2 regions of the Anaerotignum faecicola genome follow, and region 1 is predicted to be linked to the other one. Evidence: a T-box and tRNA genes for the amino acid it is inferred to sense, from the RefSeq annotation. Region 1 holds a T-box; the other holds one or more tRNA genes.
What was found. The T-box of region 1 lies ahead of pheS (phenylalanine--tRNA ligase subunit alpha). A T-box ahead of a tRNA ligase gene usually reads a tRNA of that ligase, here a tRNA-Phe.

Region 1 (4,900 bases):
ATCCTTACCCAATTCTACGGGTTCGGGGAAAATATAGATGCCGTATTCGGGTGCTTCGGGGAAATCATGTCTGTCGCAGCCCAGCTCCTCCACAGAGCAAAGCATCCCTTCGGAAACAACTCCGCGCAGCTCGCCTGTGTGGATTTCCTTGCCGCCTGCGATAACAGAATTGTTCAGCGCAACAGGTACATAATCTCCCACTCTCACATTGGGTGCGCCGGTAACAATCGTTAAGTCCCTGCCCTGCCCTGCATCAATCGTGCAGATGACCAGCTTATCGGCATCAGGGTGCTTTACGATTTCCTTGATATAGCCTGTCACTACGTTTTTAATTTCACCGGCTACGGTTGTGTAGCCCTCTACTTTGGAACCGGACAACGTGATATCCTCAATAAAATCCTTGATATCCGCTGTAACGGGTGCATATTCTTTCATCCAAGACATAGGTACGTCCATGAAATTAACTCTCCTTTCTTCTATTGAGGACGCTGTCCTCAAACTCCTGCAAGAGATTCCCCTCTTTGCAGGCAGATATACTCAACTTGAATCCTGTTTTTGTTCTCATCCCTTTCCCCTCGTGGGGTGTGGGTACGCACCGCCGAACAGATGCGGCGGTTGCCCGAAGGGCAAGGTTTGCGAAGCAAAGCCTGCTTGAATCAACGCCCCGCAATCCTTTGCGGTCTATTAGAACTGCTTCAGGAATTTCGCATCGTTTTCAAACAGCAGACGCAGGTCTGTAATGCCGTATCTCTGCATTGCTACACGCTCCAGACCCATACCAAATGCAAATCCACTGTATTCCTCAGGGTCAATGCCGCTCATTTTCAGCACCTTTGGGTGTACCATACCACAGCCCAGCAGCTCAATGTAGCCCTCGCCCTTGCATACACGACAGCCCTCGCCGCCACAAGCAAAGCAGGTTACGTCCATTTCCGCACTGGGTTCTGTGAAGGGGAAGTGATGCGGGCGGAAACGAACCTTTGTATCCTCACCGAACAGCTCCTTCGCAAACACAGCCAATGCGCCCTTCAAATCGCCCATGGTTACGTTCTTATCAATTACCATGCCCTCTAACTGATGAAATACAGGGGAATGGGTTGCATCCACCTCATCGGAACGATATACCGCACCGGGGCAGACCATACGAATCGGCAGCTTGCCCTTTTCCATGGTACGCACCTGCACAGGAGAGGTCTGTGTACGCAGCAGAATATCCCCATTGATATAGAAGGTATCCTGCTCATCCTTTGCCGGATGGTTTGCAGGAATATTCAGTGCCTCAAAGTTATAATAATCCTTTTCCACCTCAGGGCCGTCAGCCACCTCGTAGCCCATGCCCTTGAAGATATCGCAAATTTCGTCGATTACAATGCTCATGGGGTGCTTATGCCCTTCGGGTCTTTCCTTACCGGGCATGGTTACGTCGATTTTTTCTGCCTCCAGTCTGTGTGCCAGCTCTGCCGCTTCCAGACGTTTCTTGCTTTCCTCCAGCATTTTTTCAATGCTCTGTCTCACTTCATTCGCCATCTGCCCGATGACAGGTCTTTCCTCTGCGGAAAGCTTGCCCATTTCCTTCAGAATGGCGGTCAATTCGCCCTTCTTGCCCAGAAATTTCACCTTTAAATCATCTACATCCTTGATTTCTCTTGCATCCTGGAATGCGCTCAGCGCTTTTTGCTGGATTTGTTTCAGCTTATCCTTCATTTTTGCTTTCTCCTCTCTTTTGCAAGGTTTTTTTCAGATTTTTACGGGGTGGGGCACACCCAAAAAGAAAAAGCCTCCGTCACACAAAGGGACGAAGGCTCGCGGTACCACCCAAATTCCTGCTATCACAGGCACTCTGATGCGTAACGAGCACGAAACGGGCTTTCCTACTGCTCTGTTCAGAAAGCCGACTCCGATGGGAACTTCCGCAGCTTCACAGGCTAAGGGCTCTTTCAGCTCAGGTTTCCCCGAAAGCCCTCTCTCTGGAGATGGTTCACTGCGTACTTTTCATCTTCACAGTCATTCAAATCATAATAAATTTATTTTAACATATCAAATCGGAAAGTCAAGAAATTTCCAAGAAAAATCCTGTTACTCCCCCTTCAGCCGCCTCAGATGCTCCTGCATGCGCCGCTCCACGCCGTTCTCCGTCATTGCATAATATACCGTGCCAACCAATTCATCCGGCAGATATTGCTGCTTCACATAATGTCCGGGATAATCATGTGCGTATTTGTAGCCTACGCCATGCTCCAATTCCTTCGCACCGCTGTAATGGCTGTCCTTCAGGTGCGGCGGCACCGTCCGAATCCGAATATTGCGTACATCGCTCAGCGCCTTGTCAATCCCAAGATAGGCGGCATTGCTTTTCGGCGCACAGGCAACGTATGTCACCGCCTGCGCCAAGGGAATCCGCCCCTCCGGCATCCCGATAAAATTGACCGCCTGCATGGCAGAAACCGCCACCTGCAAAGCGTGCGGATCTGCATTGCCGACATCCTCCGATGCACAGATAACAACCCGCCGCGCAATAAATTTCGGGTCTTCCCCTGCATAAATCATCTTCGCCAGATAATACAAAGCCGCATCTGGGTCAGATCCGCGCATGCTCTTGATGAACGCGGAAATCGTATCATAATGGTTGTCCCCATCCCTATCATAATTCAGCGCGCGCTTCTGGATACACTCCTGTGCCTCCTCCAAGGTAATGTGAATCGTTTTGTCCGTCTGCGGCTCCGTTGTCAGCACCGCAAGCTCCAAAGCGTTGAGCGCGGCTCTCGCGTCCCCGTTTGCCGTATTTGCAAGAAAATCCATCGCGTCCGCATCCATCCTCGCATGATAAACGCCCATGCCGTTTTTCTCATCCGTCAACGCCCGCTCCAGCAGCCTTTTGATGTCCCTGTCCTCAAGCTGCCGCAGCTCAAAGACAATCGAGCGGGAAACCAACGCCTTATTCACCTCAAAATAAGGATTTTCCGTTGTCGCCCCAATCAAAATCAGCGTCCCGTCCTCCACATGCGGCAGAAGGGCATCCTGCTGGCTTTTGTTAAACCTGTGAATCTCGTCAATAAACAAAATCGTCTTTTTGCCGTACATCCCAAGCTCCGCCTTGGCATCCTCCACCGTTTCCTTAATCTCCTTTATGCCTGCCGTTGTCGCGTTAATCTGGCAGAATTTGCTTTTCGTGGTGTTGGCAATGATTTTCGCCAGAGTGGTCTTGCCTGTCCCCGGCGGGCCATAAAAAATAACAGAGCTGAGCCTATCGCTCTGAATGGCTCTGTAAAGCAGCTTGCCCTTCCCGACAATATGCTCCTGTCCGACAAAATCCTCCAGGCAGCTTGGGCGCATCCTTGCCGCAAGCGGTGCCTCCTTGCCGCCCTGCAAGCTGCGGTTATATTCAAATAAGTCCATTTTTCTCACCGACTTTCCCTAAACACTCCTTCTATTTTATAGTAGATTTTCCTTTATTTCAAGGAAAAGAATCTGCCCGCTGTTCCTCAAAAAAATCATCCGATTCTGCACAATTTTCCGTTTTATTCTGTCCTTCTCCCGAAAAAAATGGTATACTACACAGGCATTTATCATTTATAAAGGAGAAACTTATGAAAAAACGTGATTCTTTTACCAACAGGCTCGGCTTCATCCTTGCCTGCGTGGGTTCCGCGGTCGGCATGGGCAATCTCTGGATGTTCCCGACAAGGGTCTCCCTTTACGGCGGCGGTTCCTTTCTGATTCCTTATTTTATCTTTGTTGTGCTGATTGGCGCAACAGGTGTCATCGGGGAAATGGCATTCGGGCGTGCGGCACGCTCCGGCCCTGTCAATGCCTTCGGTATGGCTCTGGAAAGCCGCGGCAAGCGCAAGCTGGGGGAGGCATTGGGGCTGATTCCCATGGTCGGCGCACTGGCAATGGCAATCGGCTACACCGTTGTCATGGGCTGGATTCTGAAATACGCCGTCGGCACATTTACCGGTGCAACCCTTGCCCCTGCGGATGTCGATTCCTATGCGGCAGCATTTGGCGGCATGGCAAGCGCCTTCGGCAATAACGGGTGGCAGATTGCGGCACTGCTCCTCTGCATCCTGATTATGATGATGGGCATTGGGCAGGGCATCGAAAAAGCAAATAAAATCATGATGCCGCTGTTTTTTCTGCTGTTTGTCGGGCTTGCTGTCTATATTGCATTACAGCCCGGTGCAGTTGCAGGCTATCGCTATATCTTTCGTGTAGACCCTGTCGCACTGAAAAGCCCTATGACATGGATTTACGCACTCGGACAGGCGTTCTTCTCCCTCTCCATCGCAGGCAACGGCACCATCATCTATGGCTCCTATCTCTCCGATGAAGAAAATATTCCTGCCTCTGCGGCGCGCGTTGCCTTCTTTGATACTCTGGCGGCATGCCTTGCGGCACTGGTCATCATTCCTGCCATGGCAACCACAGGCTCTCAGCTGGATCAGGGCGGTCCCGGGCTGATGTTCATCTTCCTGCCGCATCTGTTCCACAGCATGCCCGGCGGCTCTCTGTTCGCCATCATTTTCTTTGTGGCAGTGCTGTTCGCAGGGATGACCTCTCTCCTCAATCTGTATGAAACGCCCATCGCAACCCTACAGGAAAAATTCAACTTTGCCCGCGTGCCTGCCTGCCTTACCATCGGCATCATCGGCATCGTTGTTTCCATCTGTATCCAAGGCATTGTTTCCGGTTGGATGGATGTGCTGTCCATTTATATCTGCCCCCTCGGCGCAGGTCTGGCGGCAATCATGTTCTTCTGGTTCTGCAAGCGTGAATTTGTGGAAGCAGAGGTCAATAAGGGACGGGATAAGCCCCTGTTCCCTTGGTTCTATCCGCTCTGTAAATATGTCCTCTGCCCCGTCTGCGTTCTGGTGCTGATTCTCGGCGCACTGAACGGCGG
Region 2 (4,900 bases), on a different contig from region 1:
ACGCCTGCCTCTACCAGAGCGGGTACTCTTTCCTTAAAGTCTCTTGTGTTGATGCCTGCGCCGACAACATAACGCTTGCTGGAATCCAGAAGCTCGTCCTTGTTTACCTTGTGGCTGTCATAGTCCTTACGGAATACCATGTATTCCAGTCTGCCTTCCGCATCTACGATGGGCAGCTGGTTGATTTTGTTGTCCCAGATGATGTTGTTTGCTTCCTTCAGTGTTGTGCCGGAGGGTGCCCAGATGAGCTGATCCATGGGTGTCATGAAATCCTTTACCTGCTCTGTGCCTTCCATGCGGCTCACGCGGTAGTCTCTGCTGGTTACCAGACCAACCAGCTTGCCCTGCGCTGTGCCGTCTGTGGTAACTGCAACGGTGGAGTGACCGGTTCTTGCCTTCAGCGCAAGAATATCGTTCAGTGTGCTTTCGGGGCTGATGTTGGAATCACTGATTACAAAGCCTGCCTTATAGGATTTTGCTCTTGCCACCATAGCCGCCTGACTTGCGATGGGCTGAGAGCCGAAGATGAAGGAAATGCCGCCTTCTTTCGCCAGAGCCACTGCCATCTTGTCATCGGATACTGCCTGCATCACTGCAGATACCAGAGGGATGTTCATTGTGAGCGCAGGTTCTTCCCCTTTTTTGAATTTAACAACGGGTGTTTTCAGGCTTACGTTATCCACCATGCACTGCTTGGAAGAATAGCCGGGTACCAGCAGAAATTCGCTGAAGGTTCTGGATGGTTCTGTGAAATAAATTGCCATTTTTCTTTCTCCTCCTGTGATTCTTTTCCGATTTTGATATAGAATACGCCATTCTGATTGTATTTAATATGTTGAAAATGATTTTAACACTAAAAAGCCGCTCATTCAAGGGGACTTTCGGGATTTTTGACTTTTTGTGGATTTCGTCGGTTTTTTCGGACAATTTCCGGCATTTTCGCACGTTTGTATACAGAGTACCCGAACGCCTTCTTTCGGGATATTCTGTTGACAAACTGCTTTCCTTGGAATAGTCTAATGAATGGACACAAAAACAAAAGAAAAAAGAGAAAGAGGGGGAAAGTTTTATGGAGAATACAAAGGGAAGCCGCCTTTTTGTGCGGATTCCGGCTTATGTCATCGGGCTTTTGATTATGACGCTTGGTGTGGCGATTTCGGTTAAGTCAAATCTGGGAGTTTCGCCCGTCAGCTCTATCCCCTATACCATCACCTGCGTGGTGGGCTTGGAAATGGGGAAAGCCACAATTCTGTTTCATGCTGTTCTGGTTCTGCTCCAGATTCTGCTACTGCGCAGAGCCTTTCAGGCAAAAAATTTATTGCAGATTTTTGCAGGGATTCTGTTCGGATATTTCACGACCTTCTGCAATTCGCTGATGGTGTTTTTCCCCGACCCGACAAATCTCATCGTGCGCCTTGCCATGATGCTGTTCAGTACGGGGCTGATTGCCTTCGGGCTGTTCTGGTATGTCCCTGCGGATATCATTCCGCTGGCAGGGGAGGGAGCAATGCTTGCCATCTCCAAGACCATTAAGAAGCCCTTCCCGACGGTTAAGATTGCCTTTGATGTGACCATGGTAGTCATTTCTCTTGTGACCTGTCTTATCTGCTTACATTCTCTCGGCAGTGTCGGCATCGGTACGATTGCCGCCGCCATTCTGGTCGGTATGGAGCTGCGCTGGATTACAAAAAAATGCGGCGCACAAAGAGACGCGATTCTCGGTGTTACGAAAAAAGAAACAGCGCAGTCGCCGTTGCTTGCCATCATGAAGCAGGAGGTTTATACCGTTTCCGAAGAAACCTCTATCCGCGATGCTCTGCACCTCATCACAGAAAAGAAAATCAGCGGCGTGCCTGTCACAGATGGCAGCCAGAACCTGATCGGCTTCCTTTCCGATGGGGATATCCTGCGCTTCCTTGCGGATGTGGAGCCGCTGTTTATCAATGCCTCCGCCTTGCAGGAGCTGCCGAATTTCGAGGAACGCACAAAGGAGCTCATGGCAATGCAGGTAAGGGATATCGCGAAAAAACAGGTCATTTCCGTCGGCGCGGAAATGGAATTGGGCGAGGTCTGCCAGATTCTCACCGAAAACCATATCAAGAAAGCCCCCGTTCTGGAAAATGGCAAAATGATTGGCATTATCAATATGAGCAACATCACAAAATATGTCCTTCGGAAAATGATGTAAACAAAAAACGGGTGCTTCTTTTGAAGCATCCGTTTTTATTTTGAAAGGGTTCGGGAAATGTCCCGTCTGTTTATTCCTCTGTCTAACCAAGTCAAAAACGTGGTTTCTGACTTAAATGCTTTAACGCCGTCTGTGCCACAATCCCAATCAGCACCCCCGTTACCACGCCCGAAACGAGCAGGAAGGGCAAATAATATGCCATCCGCACATTCTGCACCACAAGCGACGCAACCACAATCTGACCGACATTATGAAAAATACCGCCTGCAACGGAAACGCCGATCATGCTGAATTTCCCCGTTTTCTGCAAAAGCACCATCACCGCAAAGCTGCATAATGCCCCTGCCAAGCTGTAGAGCATGCCGGCAAAGCCTGCAAACAGCAGTCCCGAAAGCAGCACACGAATCAGCGAAACAAAAAATGCGCTTTTCGCATCCATAAAATAAAGCATGATAATCACAATCACGTTTGCCAGCCCCAGCTTCACTCCGGGAATCGGCACAGGCACGGGAATCATGAACTCCACATAGCCCATCAGTATCGCCAGTGCGGCAAACAGCCCGTAATAAGGAATTTTTCTGTAGTTCATGTTTTTACATCACCACCGCATCAAAATCACCGGGTTTGTCCCCCGTAACGGTTACAACAAGCTTATGAGGCAGGCAGACGATGGTTTCGCCTGTTTTCCTGATTTTTTTATGCTCCACGCAAATCTGGTCGCGGCAGTCCGCCTCACTTACGGTCACTTCCCCATCCTTCACGGTAATCACGTTGTAGCCGTCATCCGTATCAATGCGAATGCTGTCATCTTCGCCCAGAGGGAGAAATGCCTTGCTTTCTCCGCCCACGGTAATTTCCACGCCCTTGCCTTTTTCCGCCCCTGCGGAATAGAAAAACCAGATGCCGCCGGCGATGATAAGTGCCCCTGCAACCAGAAGAAGGTCTGTTTTTTTCATTTTCCTGCCGCCTTTCTGCGTCGGTCTCAAAAAAATATCGAAAAGCTCCTGAAAAACTCTGCATATAAGAAAAAGGAAGCGAATTGCTTCCTTTTTCGAGTAGTAGGATTTTCATGAATATTGCAAAAATGCCCAGAACCGGAATCGAACCAGTGACACGTGGATTTTCAGTCCACTGCTCTACCAACTGAGCTATCTGGGCATAAAAGTGCATCTGTCTGACGCGAGATTTATCATATCATACAAAGCAGGGCTTGTCAACCACTTTTTTTACAGCTTTTCCTGCTTTTCTGCTAAAAAAAGGGCGAAGCCTGCGCTTCGCCCGAAACAGTATCGAATTAGTCCTGTGTATAGGGCATCAGGGATACGTGTCTTGCTCTCTTGATTGCTGTTGTCAGCGCTCTCTGGTGCTTTGCACAGTTGCCTGTGATTCTTCTGGGAAGAATTTTGCCTCTTTCGGAAACATATCTTCTCAGCTTGCTGATATCCTTGTAATCAACTGTTGTTACTTTATCTGCACAGCACTGGCAAACGCGTTTTTTTCTGCGACCACGTTTTCTAATCATGATTCTAAGTCCTCCTTTTTCAAATTTTTAGAAGGGGAGATCATCATCTTCGATGCTTTCATCAATGGGATAGAAGCCATCGGAAGGGGCAGTCTGCTTGGGCGCGGGTGCGGTTGCAGCCGGTGCTGCATCTTTGTGGTTTTCAAAGGAAGCCTTGCTTTCCGCAAAGTATTGTTCCTCAACCACAACATCCGTACTCCAGCGTTTTTTGCCCTCGTTATCATCCCAGCTGCGCACCTGCAGCCGACCGATAATGCTGACCATCTGACCTTTTTTGAAGTATTTTTCCGCAAACTCACCGGCTTTGCCGAATGCAACGCATCCGATGAAGTCGGCATCCTGCTCGCCTTGACGTTTGAAACGGCGGTTGACCGCCAAAGTGTATCTGGCAACGGCTAAGGGCTCGGCTCCTTGGGAATATCTCACCTCAGGATCTCTTACCAGTCGTCCCATCAAAATCACTTTGTTCATAATCTTACCTCCTTCAATCCGCTTGATTAAGCGTCCTTACGGATGATCAGGTAACGCAGAACGTTTTCCATAATACGCATACGAGCTTCGATTTCTGCGGGTGCAGCAGCGGGTGCTTCGAATGTTGTGAAGCTGTAGAAACCTTCGTTTACCTTTGCGATTTCGTAAGCGAGCTTTCTTTTGCCCCAGTCATCAACCTTTTCGATTTTTGCACCGAATCTTTCCAGTGTAGCCTGTACCTTTGCTACCTCTGCTGCTCTGCCTTCTTCGTCCAGTGCGGGACTTAAAACCAGCGCCAATTCGTATTTGTTCATGTGGGTTACACCTCCTTTTGGACTAATGGCCCTTCTTCCTTGAGAAGAGCAAGGATTATTCATATCTGTCGGCAAACTGACCGACACTAAAACAGATTACCATAGAGAGCGGGAAAACGCAAGGATTTTTTTCGTTTTTTCCCGATTTTATTTGGTTTCGTCCTCCGCGTCATAGCGTTTTTCCAGGTTTTCCGCCCGTTTTTTCTCCGCATGGGAAAAAAGATACTGTATCGCAAGGAACAGAAGCACAAAGACCACAGGAGGCAGCAGTGCGGAAAAATCCCCGTTTGTCCATTCGCTTTTCCGCAGGAAAAAAGGAATTAGAAGGAGCAGCAGCAGGGTATCCAGAATGGTGCGCTTGCGGCTGTCCTGCCCTGTCCCCAGAACCACCTCCGTCTGGCGGAT

Region 2: it has a tRNA-Phe gene. The T-box ahead of pheS (phenylalanine--tRNA ligase subunit alpha) is inferred to sense a tRNA for this amino acid. The anticodon was not compared.

The regions. Positions count from the first base shown of each region.
Region 1 covers NZ_BHVZ01000002.1:218,432-223,331, forward strand. Annotated here, with positions in the region: gene pheT (phenylalanine--tRNA ligase subunit beta) at 1-456, opposite strand, end outside; gene pheS (phenylalanine--tRNA ligase subunit alpha) at 685-1,704, opposite strand; T-box leader at 1,789-2,011, opposite strand; gene EJE48_RS06860 (replication-associated recombination protein A) at 2,077-3,396, opposite strand; gene EJE48_RS06865 (sodium-dependent transporter) at 3,588-4,900, shown strand, end outside.
Region 2 covers NZ_BHVZ01000001.1:1,107,644-1,112,543, forward strand. Annotated here, with positions in the region: gene EJE48_RS05395 (IMP dehydrogenase) at 1-764, opposite strand, end outside; gene EJE48_RS05400 (DUF6198 family protein) at 1,070-2,188, shown strand; gene EJE48_RS05405 (Gx transporter family protein) at 2,280-2,777, opposite strand; gene EJE48_RS05410 (NusG domain II-containing protein) at 2,782-3,144, opposite strand; tRNA gene EJE48_RS05415 (tRNA-Phe) at 3,274-3,346, opposite strand; gene rpsR (30S ribosomal protein S18) at 3,483-3,710, opposite strand; gene EJE48_RS12400 (single-stranded DNA-binding protein) at 3,738-4,181, opposite strand; gene rpsF (30S ribosomal protein S6) at 4,208-4,495, opposite strand; gene EJE48_RS05430 (DUF6773 family protein) at 4,643-4,900, opposite strand, start outside.